2 regions of the Shewanella sp. KJ2020 genome follow, and region 2 is predicted to be linked to the other one. Evidence: predicted binding sites of a transcription regulator. Region 2 holds the regulator's gene; the other holds the start of a gene.
What was found. Region 2 encodes FliA, which starts transcription of late flagellar genes. Its sites were predicted from a motif close to CTAAAGNTNNNNNNNNNNNNGCCGATA; they were not measured.

Region 1: MJO46_RS03295 (VC2046/SO_2500 family protein) is a predicted target of FliA. The motif match lies at 2,169-2,195, and genes of this name have one in related genera.

What each region holds. Positions count from the first base shown of each region.
Region 1 is NZ_JAKUKD010000005.1:85,688-90,696, reverse strand. It holds gene queC (7-cyano-7-deazaguanine synthase QueC) at 1-587, opposite strand, end outside; gene queE (7-carboxy-7-deazaguanine synthase QueE) at 763-1,431, shown strand; tRNA gene MJO46_RS03310 (tRNA-Tyr) at 1,704-1,788, opposite strand; tRNA gene MJO46_RS03305 (tRNA-Tyr) at 1,895-1,979, opposite strand; tRNA gene MJO46_RS03300 (tRNA-Tyr) at 2,020-2,104, opposite strand; gene MJO46_RS03295 (VC2046/SO_2500 family protein) at 2,230-2,718, shown strand; gene MJO46_RS03290 (DUF406 family protein) at 2,930-3,217, shown strand; gene MJO46_RS03285 (GGDEF domain-containing phosphodiesterase) at 3,417-5,009, shown strand, end outside.
Region 2 is NZ_JAKUKD010000032.1:184,916-189,924, forward strand. It holds gene flhF (flagellar biosynthesis protein FlhF) at 1-720, shown strand, start outside; gene MJO46_RS18770 (MinD/ParA family protein) at 725-1,606, shown strand; gene MJO46_RS18775 (RNA polymerase sigma factor FliA) at 1,599-2,312, shown strand; gene cheY (chemotaxis response regulator CheY) at 2,360-2,743, shown strand; gene MJO46_RS18785 (protein phosphatase CheZ) at 2,757-3,494, shown strand; gene MJO46_RS18790 (chemotaxis protein CheA) at 3,510-5,009, shown strand, end outside.

The sequences.
Region 1 (5,009 bases), on a different contig from region 2:
CGCACGAGATCGAGTTGTTGATATTTATCCGCCAGCGCCCAGGTTTGCGCCTTATTAAGCCACATCAGCGGGGTGACTATTTGGAGTTTTTTGTCCATCCCCTGTACTAGGGCCGATTCCATGGCTTTGACAAAATCGTTGCGGCAATCTGGATAGCCAGAAAAGTCGGTTTCGCACACGCCAGTGATAATGGCATCCGCACCCAGTTGATAGGCGTAAATGCCCGCTAGGGTTAAAAACAGAATATTGCGCCCGGGCACAAAAGTATTAGGCAGGCCATTTTCCATTAATTCGTGTGAAACGGGGATCGCATCGCGGGTGAGGGCCGATATAGCTAACTCATTGAGTAAACTCACATCCATCACTTTATGGCTGGTGATGTTTAGACGTTTTGCGAGGGATTTTGCGACTTCAATCTCTTCGCGGTGACGTTGGCCATAGTCGAAGGTGATCCCATGGACTTCATCGTATTGGGTGAGGGCCTGAATAAGACAAGTGGTTGAATCTTGTCCACCACTGAATACCACGACAGCCTTTGATACCGCCGCTGTTGACCCTAACGCGTTTGCGCCTAATTTGCTTGCCATAAACCGATCACCGTTCACTGAACTGAACACAAAAAAAGAGGCCGCTAGTGTAACTCAGGCATTAGGGCTTGAAAACTCTTTGCTCCCAGCGCCGCGCCTGAGTTTGCAGTGTAAAAACTTGCAGCTTGGCTTAAAATCCTCTATAACTGCCGCCCCAGAAAAATGGAACGCCAGCATGAACTATCCCGTCAACGAAGTCTTTGAAACCATTCAAGGTGAAGGTGTCTTTACCGGTGTACCCGCCATATTTGTGCGCCTACAAGGTTGCCCCGTGGGATGCGCTTGGTGCGATACTAAACAGACTTGGGATGTCCTTGAGGTCAATAAAGTTGCCCCAGAACAAGTGATTACCGTGGACGGCACCGTTGGCCGCTGGGCAAATCATACTGCCCAGAGCCTTATCGCGGCCTTTAATGCTAAGGGGTTTACTGCGCGCCATATAGTGATCACCGGCGGCGAGCCTTGTATGTACGATTTACGAGACTTGACCGAAACCTTACACGGCCTTGGCTTTGCTACCCAAATTGAAACCAGTGGTACCTTTGAAGTGCTCTGCGACGACAGCACTTGGGTCACGGTTTCACCTAAGGTGAATATGAAGGGCGGTTATCCAGTCTTGCCACAGGCCCTTAATCGTGCCAATGAAATTAAGCATCCTATCGCCACCGAGAAACATTTAGATGAGCTAGATGAACTATTGAAAGGTATCGATATTTCATCCAAGACCATCTGCCTGCAACCGATTAGCCAAAAGCCCAGAGCGACGGAACTGGCGATGAAAACCTGTATAGCCCGCAATTGGCGCTTATCTATCCAAACCCATAAGTATTTAAATATCGATTGATGCCAAAGTGTTAGCCTAGATCTATAAAAAACGCTCCATATATATGGGGCGTTTTTTATATTAAAGCCTGCGGGGACTAAAAATATTGATGAGTTATGGTATGGCTGAATGGAGCCGTATTCTAATACGTTAATTTAGTTAGATTAAGATGATGGCGGAAGATTGGCGGTTTTACTGCTGCAGCGTTGGGCATTTAATACAGATCTAGGCAATAAAAACGAGAACTAGGGGACACACTAAAAGGGGGAATACATTCACTAGATAGTAAGAAATGGTGGAGGGAGAAGGATTCGAACCTTCGAAGGCTGAGCCGTCAGATTTACAGTCTGATCCCTTTGGCCACTCGGGAACCCCTCCACAAAACTTTCTTTTACAAACGCTTAAACATTTGGCCGTGTTTAAGTTTACCGCAGATTAACTCACATCACTGAAATCAACACCACACATGGCGATTGGGACAAGATGGTGGAGGGAGAAGGATTCGAACCTTCGAAGGCTGAGCCGTCAGATTTACAGTCTGATCCCTTTGGCCACTCGGGAACCCCTCCACGAATATCTCAATCGTTGTCGTGCTTACTTCAGTGCAAATGGTGGAGGGAGAAGGATTCGAACCTTCGAAGGCTGAGCCGTCAGATTTACAGTCTGATCCCTTTGGCCACTCGGGAACCCCTCCTCAATTGCGGCCGCCATAGTAGTCAGAAACCTTTTGCATGTAAAGGGCCAAGATAAAAATTTTCCTAAAGTTATGTCTCAACTGGTCGATTAACTAACAACGAATTGTTTTAATGATGTTTTTTTATGCATATTGATGTTCCTTTAGTCAACGAAGCCCAAATCGGCACCCGCTTAAATGCGGCGATAGAACACAACAGGCGGGGAGAGTTCGCCCTGTTGTTGTCTTTGTTGTCGGCCGACGCTCGGGACATGGCGCAGTTTCAATGGCAAAAAGAGCTTGATACGGCACAAAAATTACAACGTCAGTTTGAACTCCCGCCCAAACAGCCCTTATTGGCGGACTTATCCTTAGGTGAGCCTATAGTCGATAATAGCCCGCTTTTTAACGAAGCTGGGGCGAGGGCATTTCAATTACAACAGGCAATATGCCCAGAGGCCTTGGTTATCCGTGGTGGAGAATCGATGGCGATGGCCGAAGTGCTTAGCAACTGCGACTTGAACACTCAATTACGTCAACGTGGGCAACTCACATCCCCTAAGATTGATATTATGCACTTTGCCGATCAATTAGCGATCCAGCGTAATTTAGTTCCCCTATTAGCTACTGCTTGAGTGGGTTCAATAACTACAACTTTCACCCTAAATCGCCATTAGTGGCATTTATTAACTTAATGCATCTAACAAGCGTGAGCTAAACCTGAGTCTGTTTAGTCTAGATTGCCTATAATAATGGCAAATTATCCCACGCTTGCAGACCTAATCCTCTAAACGGATTGCTGGCTTAGCCTAGCGTGAACACTTTGACTCTAAAGAGGAATGTTTAATGAAAGGTATTATCGCGGCCCAGGCCCACACAGTGAATGACACATGTACAGATTGCGGTAGCTTTGTCGATATTGGCGCTGTCATCGATGAACACGATACCCTGTTAGAATTGCAGTTTAACGGCGTTAACGCCCAAAGTGATGCCGAGGCGATGGCCAAGCGAGCTAAGGCGCGTTTTAGCCAAACCCAGGCAAAGACGATGCCGACGGATTCTGGCGTGAGTTTACAGTTAACCTTTGATGTCAGCGCCGAAAAAATGATTTTTCAGTTAGAAAATGGTCTGTAATTGCTCCTATCGCTATGATGCAATAGTGATTTAATTTGTAATTAAATATGCTCGATATTGCTGTGTTGAACGAAGATAGTGTAATCTGCTTCGACAAAAAATAAGCATATATTGGCTCAATTAATGCGCTTTTCCCGATAAAGTGCATTAGTCGCAGCAGTACAGTAGTTACCCAACACGAAGTTTTGTAGGGATCAGCGTGAAGCGACGTCAACATCAGTATTTATTCGAGTCTTTAGTACATTCGGCGGCTAAACAGCAGGGCGATTTTACTAAGACCGCAGAGTTAGCGACAGAGTTGTTGTGCCAGAATTTAGCGGTGTCCTTGGTGTCGGTATGGCTATTTTCCGCCGATCAGCAAACCCAATCTTTGGTGGCTCAATTTGGATCTATGATGTTGCAAGAGGTACATAGACCTCACTTGCTCAAGGATTGCCCCCATTATCTGCAGGAACTCAAAAACCACCGTCATATCGATGCGGGTAATACCTTAGTTGATCCGCGCTTAAGTGAGTTGGCTGGGGTTTATTTTGAACCAAGGCAAGTGCTCTCTAGCCTCGATGTTGGGATCCGCATCAATGGTCACCTTGAAGGCGTACTCTGCATCGAACGCGCCCACTTAACCCACCATTGGCACGATAGTGAAATTCACCTCGCCAGCCAAATGGCCGACCAATTAGCCCTCACCTTAGCCACTAAATACACCTACGATAAAGAAGAGCGCCTTAGCCTCTTTCGCTGTGCAACCGAGCAATCGCGACAAATGAGTATGTTGATCAATCTGCATACGGAAAAGGTCGAATACGTGAACCAAGCCCACGCGGATATTACCGGTGTGTTGCGGGATAAGAGCATAGGCTCGAATCTGCGGGAACTTGCAATATTTAAGCAGCACAGTGAACTGGCCGAGCACACCCTTGCACAAATTTACCGTGGGGAGCAGGCCAAGGGGGAAGTGCAGTTTAGCCGTGTGGACGGCAGCCGTTATTGGCTTAAATTTGTTGTTAGTCAGTTTATTACCGACCGTGGCAACCACTACGCCTTAGTGTCGGGGGAAGAAAGTACCGATGAACACAATTATAAGGCGGAACTCGAGCGTTTAGCCTGGCGCTGCAGCTTGACGGGACTCCATAATCGTAGTCATTTCAATCGAGTGTTAGAACGTACAACGGAGGGGTTGCTGCTCCTTGTCGATCTGGTTGGATTTAAGCGTTTTAACGACACCTACGGCCATGAGAATGGCGACAGTCTATTAATTGAAATTGGGCGGCGCTTAAAACATTTTTCTGAGGTCAATAAAGCCACTGAAATTGCCCGAGTCGGGAGTGATGAATTTGCCGTGCTACTGACGGACAGTCAGGCCGTTTATGATCTCGACTATTTCAGTACGCGTTTATATCAACATTTAGCCATGCCTATATTGATCGGGCGCGAGCAAATAGAGCCTAAACCCGCTTTAGCCGTGGTCGATATTGCCTCCGTGGCTAATTTATTCGCACCTTTAACCTGCGCAGATATTGCCGTGCAATACGCGAAAAAGAAAAAGGGCACAGCAATTCAAGTATTTAACAGCACGTTACTCAGTGCTTTTAAGGAAGATGCACAAATTGAGCGCGATCTGCACAGTGCCATTCGTGGGCGGCAGTTTGAGCTTTATTATCAACCCCTAAGGGATCTTGAGCAGCAAACCTACATAGGTGCCGAGGCGTTGATCCGTTGGCATCACCCGAAAAAAGGGGTGCTTTACCCTGGGGCATTTATCGATATCGCCGAGCAATCGGGGATGATTAAC
Region 2 (5,009 bases):
AGAGCTTTGCCTCAAAGTTTAGCTAATATGCTGGATAATCAAGGTGATGATATTGTTCGTCAAGGTGGCGTGGTTGCCTTGGTAGGGCCCACTGGTGTGGGGAAAACGACCTCCTTGGCAAAGTTAGCCGCTCGTTTTGCCGCTCACCACGGTCCTGAGCAAGTCGCGTTAATTACCACGGATCATTATCGCATTGGTGCCTATGAGCAATTGGCGACCTATGGCAAAATAATGGGCTGCCCCGTAAAACAAGCCCATGATCTCCATGAGCTAGAGCAAATTCTTTATCAGTTCAGAAATCGCAAGCTAGTATTGATAGATACCGCGGGTATGGGACAAAGGGATATGCGGCTCTACCAGCAACTTGATAATTTAACTGCAAATAGCAGAATACCAATTCGCAGTTATCTGGTACTGTCTGCCACAGGGCAGCGCCGAGTGCTGCAAGATGCAGTTAATCATTTTAAACGTATTCCTTTATCTGGTGCAGTACTCACAAAACTTGATGAATCTGTTTCTTTAGCAGGTGCACTAAGTGTGTTGATCCAAAGTGGGTTACCATTAAGCTATGTGACTGATGGTCAACGCGTTCCTGAAGATATGAAAGTCGCGGATACCTTAATGTTAGCGCAGCAGGCGCTGGCGGCATTAGATAGTACAGAACAACAATCATTACAAGACACAGCGTGGTCAGATAATATGGCCTGTGCATTTGAGTAGAGTTATGACCCTGGATCAAGCAAGTGGTTTACGTATGATGAATCAACCCTATAACGAAAAAGTGAAAGTAATTGCGGTCACGGGCGGTAAAGGCGGCGTGGGTAAAACCAGTGTCTCTATTAATACCGCGGTGGCATTAGCCGAGAAGGGCAAGCGAGTCTTAGTGCTCGATGCTGACCTTGGCTTAGCCAATGTTGACGTCATGTTGGGGATCCGTGCCGAGCGTAACCTCTCCCATGTATTATCGGGTGATGCGGAGCTTGACGATATTATTGTCCGCGGTCCTAAGGGCATAGGCATAGTTCCGGCTACCTCGGGTACTCAAGGGATGGTCGAACTTAGCCCTGCGCAACATGCTGGCTTGATTCGCGCTTTCAGTGAGATGCGCACTCAGTTTGATATTCTAGTGGTGGATACCGCTGCGGGGATCTCAGATATGGTGCTCAGTTTTTCCCGCGCCTCGCAGGACGTTTTAGTCGTGGTGTGTGATGAACCTACCTCTATAACCGACGCCTATGCGTTGATCAAAATCCTCAGCCGTGAACACGGCGTTTTCCGCTTTAAAATTGTTGCAAACATGGTGCGTAGTTTACGCGAAGGTATGGAATTATTTGCTAAACTCAGTAAAGTGACCGACAGATTTTTAGATGTCGCACTCGAGCTTGTTGCGACAATTCCATTTGATGAAAATCTGCGTAAATCAGTGCGTAAGCAAAAGTTAGTGGTAGAGGCTTATCCTAAGTCTCCGGCTGCAATTGCGTACCAAGGGTTGGCAAATAAAATCATGAGCTGGCCCGTTCCGCAGCAACCTGGTGGGCATTTGGAGTTTTTCGTTGAACGTTTAGTGCAACGACCAGATTTTCAAGAGGAAAAAACGAGTGAGTAAAGCCGCAGCGTATACTTGTTTAGACAATAAATCATCTATCGTTGAACAGTATGCTCCGTTGGTTAAAAGAATTGCACATCATTTGCTCGCCAGATTACCAGCCTCTGTACAGCTTGATGACCTACTGCAAGCTGGGATGATGGGATTACTCGAAGCATCATCCAAGTTTGATGGTGGCAAAGGTGCAAAATTTGAAACCTTCGCCGGTATACGGATCCGCGGTGCCATGCTGGATGAGATCCGCCGTGGCGATTGGGTTCCTCGTTCCGTTCATCGTAACAACCGTAGGGTCGCGCAAGCTATTGATGAGTTAGAGCAAGTTTTGGGTCGTGATGCGCGCGACACAGAAATTGCAGAAAAACTTGATATGACGCTCGATGAGTACCATCATATCCTTAACGATGTTTCTGTCGGAAAAATCATAGGGATAGAAGACTTAGGCGTATCGCAGGATATACTAACTCCGAGCGATAGGTCTGACGATGGTACGTTTGAGGCATTAGCCGAGACCCAATTTCATTCTGCGCTAGTTGAGGCAATAAAATTATTGCCAGAAAGAGATGCGTTAGTGTTATCGCTGTACTACGATGAAGCATTGAATTTAAAAGAGATTGGCGCCATTCTTGAAGTAAGCGAATCGCGAGTTAGCCAGATATTAAGTCAGGCAATGTTGCGACTCAAAGGCAAGCTCAAGCACTGGACATAAGTATAATTATTAATCGAGCACAGAATGTCAGCTCACCGGAGGAAACCTTGGACAAGAATATGAAGATTCTTATTGTTGACGACTTTTCAACAATGAGACGTATCATCAAGAACTTGTTGCGAGACTTGGGGTTTAATAACACCCAAGAAGCAGACGACGGCTCAACCGCCCTGCCCATGTTGCAAAAGGGGGATTTTGATTTCGTTGTTACAGATTGGAATATGCCCGGCATGCAGGGAATTGACCTGTTAAAGGCTATTCGCGCAGACGATTCGCTAAAGCATTTACCCGTATTAATGGTCACGGCTGAAGCAAAGCGTGAACAAATTATTGCTGCCGCGCAGGCGGGAGTTAATGGCTATGTGGTTAAACCTTTTACCGCAGCTACGTTGAAAGAGAAGTTAGATAAAATATTCGAACGACTCGCTTGAGCAAGGATGAGCTATGAAGTCATATACATCAGGGCTCATCACGCTCGAGCAAGCTCGGCATTTAGTTGAATTATTAAGTGCGGGTGAGCAATCTCAGGCTGATGATTTATTTCGGGAACTCGCAGCTCCGCTACAGAGAGAACTCTTTGATGAAGTCGGTAAACTAACCCGACAACTTCACAGTGCGTTAATGGACTTCCAAGTCGATAATCGATTAGTGGAATTAGCCAATACTGCAATACCTGACGCCAAACAACGATTAAGTTACGTCATCGATATGACGGAGCAAGCGGCAAATAAAACCATGGATGCGGTCGAAGAATGCTTGCCATTGGCCAATGCATTAACCGCTAATATTGAAAGGGTTATGCCATCTTGGGAAAAGTTAATGCGCCGGGATATCGCATTAGCGGATTTTAAAGTGCTTTGCCACGATGTGCAGCATTTGATGTCGCGTAGTGAACAGGACTCGAATCGGTTACGTGAGTTACTTAATCAAATACTGATGGCGCAGGATTTTCAGGATCTCACGGGGCAAATGATCCGCCGCGTGATCGATCTGGTGATGGAAGTTGAAAGTAATCTGGTGTCTATGCTGACGGTATTTGGTGAGCAGCCGGTAATTGAGAGTCAGATTACTCAGAAAAATAATATTGAAGCAGAAGGCCCGATAATGAATGCTGAGCTTCGTCAAGATGTGGTAACGGGTCAAGACGAAGTGGACGATCTTCTATCGAGTCTGGGTTTCTAACTGGGAGTCAATTTGATGGCCTTTGATGTAGATGAAGAGATACTCCAGGACTTTTTAATCGAAGCAGGCGAGATTTTAGAACTGCTGCAGGAGCAACTTGTTGCCCTTGAAAATAATCCTGATGATACTGACTTGCTGAATGCCATTTTCAGGGGATTTCATACCGTTAAAGGCGGCGCAGGCTTTCTCAGTTTGACCCCTATGGTCGATGTTTGCCATGAAGCGGAGAACACGTTTGACCTGTTACGTACAGGGAAAAGAAGCGTCAATGCCGAGCTGATGGATATTATTTTGCAGGCTGTGGATGCCATCAATACCATGTTTGCGCAAACCCAGCAGGGCGAGCAGCAAGATCCAGCCGATCCAGCCTTATTAGCTAAGCTCAAAATGCTCAGTTCAGGGGCGCCACTGCCATCAGAATTAGGTCAAGTTGCGGCTGAACCAGAACCAGAACCTATAGTTGAAGCTGAAGTTGCTATCGTTGTTGACGAAATGCCCGTTGAAGTGACAAAAAATGGCGATTCAAGCATAGATGAAATTGACGAAGCGGAATTTGAAGCCTTACTCGATGCCTTACATGGCTCTGGTAAAGGTCCTGCTTCTGCGAATGTTGCAATTGACGCTCCAGCTAAAGCTAAACCAGCAACACCCGTGAGTTCAGCGCCCGCCAGCGATGATATTACCGACGATGAATTTGAAGCGCTATTAGATGAACTCCATGGCTCTGGCAAATTTAAAGTGGAAGTCGAAGCGCCCGCCAAGCCTAAAGCCGCCACAGTCACGCCGCCTTCTGCGCCAGTCGATGCGGATGAAATCACCGATGATGAGTTTGAGCGTTTACTCGATGAGTTGCATGGTAAAGGTGGCGCGCCAGCTAAAGTCGCCGTAAAGGCTGAAACTAGCCCAGTTACACCAACGCCTACAGCTCCCACACCTGCTCCTAAGGTTGCTCCAGCCCCTATCGCGGTGGTAAAACCTAAGGCCGAAATCGTTGTTGCTGAGAAAGCCCCCGCGAAAGCGGCGGCTTCTGCAAACGTGCCACAAGGTGAAACAACCGTTCGGGTTGATACTGCAAGACTCGATCAAATCATGAATATGGTGGGTGAGTTAGTATTGGTTCGTAATCGGTTGGTGAGTTTAGGCGTGAGTCGTGATGACGAAGAAATGTCTAAAGCATTAGCTAACTTAGATTTAGTTACCGCAGATTTACAAGGTGCGGTGATGAAGACTCGGATGCAACCGATCAAGAAAGTCTTCGGTCGTTTCCCTCGGGTTGTTCGAGACTTAGCACGTACACTCAATAAAGAAATTGATTTAGTCATGGTCGGTGAAGAAACCGATCTCGATAAAAACTTGGTAGAAGCGCTCGCGGACCCTTTGGTCCACTTAGTGCGTAACTCTGTCGATCATGGCATTGAAATGCCTGATGATCGTGAGGCTAGCGGCAAGCCTAGAACCGGTACTATTACTTTATCCGCCAGCCAAGAGGGCGACCATATACTGCTGAAAATCGAA